2 linked regions of the Thalassospira sp. TSL5-1 genome follow. The protein of the gene in region 2 binds, or shares a complex with, the protein of the main gene of each other region. Links are inferred from orthologs where the notes say so. Each region holds a gene or a part of one and is shown on either strand. Other genes may lie near its edges.

The links.
Region 1: the proteins of dnaG (region 2) and LF95_RS17795 are in contact, whole or in part, in a crystal structure (PDB 2R6A), measured with the Geobacillus stearothermophilus proteins. The link is inferred for Thalassospira sp. TSL5-1 from one-to-one orthologs. Residues at the interface, in WP_049624496.1 of Geobacillus stearothermophilus: Lys456, Leu457, Leu458, Pro459, Ala460, Asn463, Ala464, Leu467, Leu535, Leu536, Ile537, Ala538, Gln544, Glu545, Asp548, Tyr549, His552; in WP_033016901.1 of Geobacillus stearothermophilus: Ser13, Glu15, Ala16, Gln18, Glu91, Leu92, Asp94, Ala95, Val96, Pro97, Thr98, Ala99, Ala100, Asn101, Tyr104, Tyr105, Ile108.

Annotation. Positions count from the first base shown.
Region 1 is NZ_KV880639.1:198,325-201,685, reverse strand. Bases 426-3,361 are described here. They hold LF95_RS17795 (replicative DNA helicase), read right to left. Parts: upstream 2,697-3,361; coding sequence 1,155-2,696; downstream 426-1,154. Other genes in these bases: rplI (50S ribosomal protein L9), read right to left, coding at 2,890-3,361; alr (alanine racemase), read right to left, coding at 426-1,123. Also shown: more of alr, read right to left, coding at 2-425. UniProt on the Escherichia coli protein: The main replicative DNA helicase, it participates in initiation and elongation during chromosome replication. Travels ahead of the DNA replisome, separating dsDNA into templates for DNA synthesis.
Region 2 is NZ_KV880638.1:1,112,471-1,116,934, reverse strand. The notes cover bases 1-2,941. They hold dnaG (DNA primase), read right to left. Parts: upstream 2,438-2,941; coding sequence 563-2,437; downstream 1-562. Other genes in these bases: LF95_RS14635 (GatB/YqeY domain-containing protein), read right to left, coding at 2,563-2,941; rpoD (RNA polymerase sigma factor RpoD), read right to left, coding at 1-452. In the rest of the region: more of LF95_RS14635, read right to left, coding at 2,942-3,018; carA (glutamine-hydrolyzing carbamoyl-phosphate synthase small subunit), read left to right, coding at 3,386-4,464. UniProt on the Escherichia coli protein: RNA polymerase that catalyzes the synthesis of short RNA molecules used as primers for DNA polymerase during DNA replication.

The DNA of each region.
Region 1 (3,361 bases), on a different replicon or contig from region 2:
ATTAGCCTTCGGTGTAAACCCGCTGATAACGATGACCAAGCGAGGTCAGGATTTCATAACCAATGGTACCGGACATGGTGCCGATATCATCGACAGTGCAGTCTTTGCCAAGCAGCGTCACATCGTCGCCCGGTTTCAGCTTGCCGTCCGGAAGGTCGGTGATATCGAGGCCAAAGGCATCCATCGACACACGTCCTACCATAGGCGTTTGAATCCCGCCGATTTTGAGTTTCCCTGCATTGGAAAGATGGCGCAACCAGCCATCGGCGTAACCGGCAGCAACAGTTGCAATTACGGAAGGCCGTTCAGCCCGCCAGGACGCACCGTATCCGACCGATTCACCGGTGTCAATCTGGCGCACTTGCAGCACCTTGGCTGTGAGCGTGACCACATTGCGCATCGGGTTGGCTTTTTCGGGTGTCGGGTTGCCGCCCCACAGTGCGTAACCGGGCCGACAAAATTCCAGGTGGTAATCGGTATGGCGGAAAATGGCCGACGAATTGCAAAAGCCACGCGGGGCAGGGGGAAGGCGGCGATACCATTTCATGAACAGGTCATATTGTTCACGGGTAATCGGGCTGTCGGCTTCGTCGGCGGCGACCGGGTGGGTCATGTAGCCTGCCTTTTCAAAGCCGTATAAAAGCTGCGAATGGCGTTCGATCAGGGCCTGCAATTCACGGGGTGACAGGCCGGTGCGGCTCATCCCGGTATCAAGATGGATGAAGGCCGGTGCCGGGCGTTCATATTCGCGGCACAGATTGGACCAGCGTTCAATTTGGCCCAAGTCGTTCAATACGGGGATGACATCGTTTTCGATGAAGAATTCTTCGTCGCCTGGCATCAGGCCGTTAAACACGGCAATGCGTCCGCCACCCCGCAACAACGGAAACAGGTCGGCTGCTTCGTTGGCATGGGCGACAAAAAACAGACGGCAGCCCTGCTTTTTTAAAACCGGTACAATTGCCTTGGCACCCAGCCCATAGGCATTGGCCTTGACAACCGCCCCCATCGTGCGGCCGGTATAGGTTTTTTGCAGGCGCTGATAGTTTTCAGCGATGGCTCTCAGGTTAATTTCCAACTGTGCGCAGTCTGCCGCACGGCCAGGGGCGGGAAGGACGCTCATCGGCTTAAAACCCCGTTATGGACATAGTGGGTTATTCTTCAAATTCTTCGGCGACATGATCAAGATCGCCAAATTTGGTGTAGTTACCGTCAAAGAACAGACGGACGTTACCTACCGGACCGTGTCGCTGCTTGGCAACAATAACTTCAGCAGTGTTGTAAACGTGGTTAAGGCGTTCCTGCCATTGCGAATAGCGTTCCGAGAATTTTTCGTTCGATTCTTCGGGTTTCTGGGCCGGTTCGGCACGTTCGAGATAATATTGTTCGCGGTAAATGAACATCACGACGTCGGCATCCTGCTCGATCGAGCCGGATTCACGCAGGTCCGAAAGTTGCGGACGTTTATCGTCGCGCTGTTCGACCGCACGTGAAAGCTGGGACAGTGCCAGCACCGGACAGCCCAGTTCCTTGGCAATGGCCTTAAGCGAGCGGGTAATTTCCGAGACTTCCTGCACACGGCCATCACCACGGAAATTGGTGGGCGGGGCAAGAAGCTGCAAATAGTCAACCACGATCATGGCAAGACCGTGCTGGCGCTTAAGGCGGCGGCAACGGGTTCGCAGGGTGGATACTGGCAGGGCCGGGGTATCGTCGATATAAAGCGGAACGGTATTTAACTCGCGCGAAGCAATGACAAGACGTTCAAAGTCGTCCTCGGTCAGATCCCCACGGCGCATATTGTCGCCCGAAACTTCGGCTGCCTGGGAAAGAAGACGCCCGGCAAGCTGGTCAGCGGCCATTTCAAGCGAGAATACGGCAATGGCGCCGGTGCGCAATTCGTCGTCCTGCTCTTCACCGCTTTGGCGGTTTTTATGGGCCGAAATTGCCGCGTTAAAGGCCACGTTCATGGCAAGCGCGGTTTTACCCATCGACGGGCGACCTGCCAGGATCAGAAGGTCAGACGGGTGCAAACCACCCAATTTGCGGTCAATGTCGCGAAGGCCGGTGGTAACACCGACAACCTTGCCCGCATTTTTATAGGCATGTTCAACATTTTCGACCGCCTTGGTCAGTGCCGGACCAAAGGCAACAAAGCCCGATTCCGCTGCTCCGGCGGTTGCCAGTGAAAACAGCCGCTGTTCGGCATTTTCGATCTGGTTGGAGGCGTCGGCATCGAGTTCGTACTGATAGGCTTCATTGACGACATTTTCGCCAATATCGATCAGTTCGCGGCGTAAATAAAGGTCATAGACCAGTTTGCCATAGTCCCCGGCATTGATGACGGAAACCATGTTGTTGGAAAGTTCGGCCAGATATTGTGGTCCGCCAATTTCGGCCAGATGTTCGTCCTGGCGAAAAAAGGCCGACAGTGTCACAGGGTTGGCAAGCTGTCCCCGCTCGATCAGTTTGCCACATGCCTCGTAAATGCGACCATGCCGGGCATCGGCGAAATGCTCCGGGCGCAACATATCCGATACGCGCTCATAGGCGGCGTTGTTGTTCAGGATGGCGCCCAGCAACGCGGCCTCGGCCTCAAAATTATGAGGGGCCATGCGTTCAAGGGGTGTTTTGTGGTTGGCACCTTCGTCTGCATCAAGGGGGGCAAACAAGGCATCAAGTTCGGGTTCATTCATGATGGCGGAGGGTACCAGTCATCCTGTTGAGCTGAAAGCCTAAAACCAGTTTGGTCATAGCCGGTATACCTTAACCGCAAAGGTCGGTGGTAGCGCAACCTGTTGGGCAGGATAATAAATTCCGGTTTTGGTAAAAGAAAACGGCGCATCCCTGCGGATACGCCGTTTTCCGAAACCGTCAAGACAACACCGATCAGGCGTTGGCAGCAGCAGCTTCTTCTTCGCCTTCGGCTTCCAAATCTTCTTCGGATGCTTCTTCAGCGAGAGCTTCTTCTTCTTCCATCTCTTCGATGGTGCCCAGAACGGCCGCACCTTTACGAAGCTGCTCGGCAGCGTCTTCTTCGGTACGGGCAACGTTGGCGGTAACCGTGATCAGGACTTCCGGGTGCAGGGCGACGGTAATGTCGTGCAGACCCAGGGTCTTGATCGGGGCATCCAGGCGAACCTGACCGCGCGAAATGGTGCAGCCGGCTTCGGTAACGGCAGATGCGATGTCGCGTGCCGTGACAGAACCGTAAAGCTGACCAACGTCAGAAGCCTGACGAACCAGGGTAACAGCCAGGCTGCCGAGGCTTTCGGCAACTTTTTCGGCTTCGTTACGGCGTTCCAGGTTGTCAGCTTCAAGCTGGGCTTTCTGTGCTTCAAACACAGCAATGTTTGCCTTG
Region 2 (4,464 bases):
CTTTCGCAAATCCCGCCAATCATCATTTCGCGGCCAGCCTCGATACGCTTGGCAATGGCAATTTCGCCTTCGCGCGAAAGCAACTCGACACTACCCATTTCCCGCAGATACATGCGAACCGGGTCATCGGTTCGGCCCACATCATCTTCGGAAATATTGCCTTTGGCGTCAGCATCCTTCTCGTCATCAGGCGAGTCGCTGTCATCCCCGTCTTCATTCTCGACAACATTGATGCCCATCTCGTTGAGATTGGTCATCACGTCTTCGATCTGTTCAGAGGAAAAATGCTCTGACGGCAGGGCAGCATTGAGCTCGTCAACAGTGATGTGCCCCTGCTCTTTGCCCTTGGCAATCAGCTTCTTGATCGCTGTTTTATAAGTATCGAGAAGAGGTCCGTCTGCGTTATCAGAAGAGTTTTTTTTCTCTTCGGCGCTCGAAGTCTTAGACGACATCTATTCCCCGTTTCCCGCTTTGGCACAATCGCGCCACGTTATCCCGCACGCTGCCCAAGGCAACGCAAATCACAAATAGCCCGATCACTGATCCTGCAAAATCGCAATGATCAGTCGTCGAGCTTGAACACATTTTCCCGGCGTCGGGCCAGATCATCGCGTCGATGCGAAAATCTTTCCCATTCCTCATCGCTGACATCTGCTGCCAACTGTCGGACGGCATATTTCGCCTCTTCGTCCGCCAGGGAGCTTACAGCCATCGAAAAAACCTGTTCCCAACCCGCTAGGGCCCTAGTAAGCGGCGTTTCGGGCCTGGCGAAAGCGGCATGAGCCATAACGTCGCTCTCAACCGCCCGCAAGACTGTTTCCGACAGCCCGTCGCGCTTCAAGTGGCCCTTAAGTGTTTCAGAGTCAAGTCCAGGATCACCATCAAGCAGCTTTAAGACTGCACGCCGCAGAATGTCAAGATCGGAGTCAATACAAACGTAAACTCCGAGCCGTTCGCCGATATGATCAAGCAGTGCCGGATGGTTGATCAGGGTTGCAACCAGGATACGATCCATCACCAGGCGGCGATTGCCCGTTGCTGGCCGTGCCATTCCCGGTACTGCTTTACCGGCTGGTTCCCAAACATAGTTTTTATTTCCGCGTTTGCCATAGCTGGCGGATTTTTTATTTCCACCCCGCTGCGGTCGCGGCGCATTATCCCGAGTCCCGCGAAACATTTTAAAAGTCCGGTCGCGGAACATCGACTGATATTGATGCCGCACCGATTCATCACCAATCACGGCAATGCGTGCGCCAATTGCGGCCTCAAGGGCCGCCCGGCGCTCTGGCGTATCAATCGGTTTCCCGGCAGTATCAAGCCGCCAGACCAGTTCGGCAAGGGGCACCGCCTGATCAAGGATTTTACGAAACCGCGTCATGCCATCCCCGCCCTGAATCAGGCTATCGGGGTCCTCCCCCTCGGGCAGGATGGAAAACAGCAATGATTTTCCCGGGCGCAAAATCGGCAGGGCCCGCTCGGCGGCGCGCACGGCGGCCCGTTTGCCCGCCGCATCACCGTCCAGGCACAGGATCGGCTCGTTGGTCATTTTCCAAAGCTCGCCAATCTGTTCTTCTGTCACCGCGGTGCCCAATGGTGCCACCGCCCCGCGATACCCCGCCCGATGCAGGGCAATCACATCCATATAGCCTTCGGTGACAATAATTTCCGCGCCATGCTGCGATGCCTCGCGTGCCTGGGGCAGGCCATAAAGCAACTGGCCCTTATGAAACAAAGGTGTATCAGGGCTATTCAAATATTTTGGCTTGGCATCGCCCATCACACGGCCACCAAACGCCACGACCCGACCCCGGCGATCCAGGATCGGAAACATCACCCGGCCGCGAAACCGGTCATAGCTTTGCCGGTTTTGATCTTCGGGCTCAATCAAAAGCCCGGCCTCGATCATGGTGCGTTCGTCAATATCCTCGCGCTTAAGCGCGGCCTTTAACGCCCCCCGATTATCCGGCGCATAGCCAAGGCGGAAATCATGGATGGTTTTGTCATCCAGCCCGCGCCGATGGAAATAATCCAGCCCCTCGCGCCCTTCGGGCATGCGCAGATTGCGTTCAAAAAAAACGCAGGCGGCTTCCATCACCTCATAAAGGGTTTTGGCCTTTTTCTCGCGTTCCTGGGCCTCGCGGGAGGGTTTGGGCACATCCATGCCCACCTGGTTGGCCAGAACTTCAACCGCCTCGACGAAGGTAAGCCCCCTGGTATTCATCACAAAACTGATGACATCGCCATGCGCGCCACAGCCAAAGCAGTGATAAAAACCCTTTTGCTCGTTCACGGTAAAGGAAGGGGATTTTTCGTTATGAAACGGGCACAGACCGGAATATTCCCGGCCGCGTTTAATCAGCTTCACCGATGACCCGACAATATCTGCCAGACCAACGCGCGCCCGCAGATCGTCAAGAAACGACTGGGGAAAGCTCATACCGTGCCCATCCGTGAAAGGTTACAGCCAAAAGAAAAAGATTGCGATCAATCGTAAAGTTTAAGCATGAGAAAAGCCGGACGCAAGGCATCCGGCTCGTCATCGCATGTCGAAAGGCTGTTTGGTTAACCCAGCAGTCTTTTGGCGACCACACCGGCTTTGCCAAAATCCATACAGCCATTATATTTTTCGCGAAGGGTGGCCATCGTGCGGCCCATATCCTTCAGGCAGGTCGCCCCCATGTCGGAAACCGTTTCCTTGACGGCAACTTCAATTTCCGAATCATCCATCTGGCGCGGCAGGAACCGTTCGATCACATCAATCTCGGATGCTTCCTGGGCGGCCAGTTCCGGCCGGTTGCCCTTGGTATACATCTCGATGCTTTCGCGGCGCTGCTTGACCATCGACATCAGCAGGCTCTGAATTTCGGCGTCCGAAATACCATCGGTGTTGCCTTCGCCGCGTGCGGCAATATCGCGCTCTTTCAAGGCAGCGAGAATAAGGCGGATTGTTGTAACCGAAACGGAGTCTTTTGACAGGACAGCTTTTTTCAAAGCCTCAGTGAGCTGCGCTCGCAGCATGGCGTATCTCTGATTCTGTGGAAGAAAGGAGTGAACATACCCCAAAAGTACAGTTAGCGCAAAGAAAACATCCCACACTAAAACACTGATAACAAAAGATAAATAAAAGTTTTGATCGCTTCTTGACAGCACCATATCCTTCCCGTAGACATCCGCCAATTTGCCCGACGGGATACAAGCCGATTTCGCCTGCAGTATAAAATGCCGATGCCTTTTTGGTTGCAGCACTTTTATGCTGGGTTTTTTCGCGTATCTGCATGGCTGCCATGATGGTAGTCAGGGCTGTTTTTATCGGCTTGCCGGTAAGTTTATATACTATACAAAGACTCCGTGTCTCACCGTGGATAGATCGAAAGGACATTCGCCAATGTCAGCGCCCACGCACACCCCGCCTCCTGGTGCCACTGCCGTTCTGGTTCTTGCCGATGGTTCAGTTTTCTGGGGACGCGGTATCGGCGCCCGAGGCGAGGTAGTTGGTGAAGTTTGCTTCAACACCTCGATCACCGGTTATCAGGAGATCATGACCGATCCTTCCTATGCCGGTCAGATGATCACCTTCACCTTCCCGCATATCGGCAATGTCGGCGTCAACGACGAAGACATCGAAAATGCCAGTCCGGTCGCCCTTGGCTGCATCCTGCGCCAGGACATTACCGAGCCGTCAAATTACCGCGCAAGTGGCCATTTCAATGACTGGCTGGCCAATAATGGCCGTGTCGGCATTAGCGGGGTCGATACACGCCGCCTGACCAAACGCATTCGTAACGAAGGCGCGCCCAATGGGGTGATCTGCCACAACCCGGATGGCACCTTTGACGTGGACGCCCTGATTGCCAAGGCCAATCTCTGGCCCGGTCTTGAGGGCATGGACCTTGCCAAGGAAAACAGCTGCACTGAAGGCTATGAATGGGAAGACACCCTGTGGTCGCGCACCGGCGGGTATGGCAAGCTTGGCAATGCCAAACACCATGTCGTCGCCATCGATTACGGGATCAAACGCAACATTCTGCGCAACCTGGCCTCCCAGGATTGCAAGGTTTCGGTTGTGCCGGCCACAACCGGGGCCGATGAAATTCTGGCGATGAACCCGGATGGCATTTTCCTGTCCAACGGCCCGGGCGACCCGGCGGCCACCGGCGAATATGCCGTGCCGACCATCAAAAAGCTGATCGATAGTGGCAAGCCGGTGTTTGGCATTTGCCTGGGTCATCAAATGATGGCACTGGCCCTTGGGGCCAAAACCAAAAAAATGGAAGTCGGCCATCGTGGCGCCAACCATCCGGTCAAAGATACCACGACCGGTGTGGTTGAAATCACCAGCCAGAATCACGGCTTTGTTGTTGACAAGGACACCCTGCCCGACAATGTCGAAGCCACGCACTTTTCGCTGTTTGACGGATCGCTTGCCGGTCTGCGCGTAGAAGACAAGCCTGCCTTTGCGGTGCA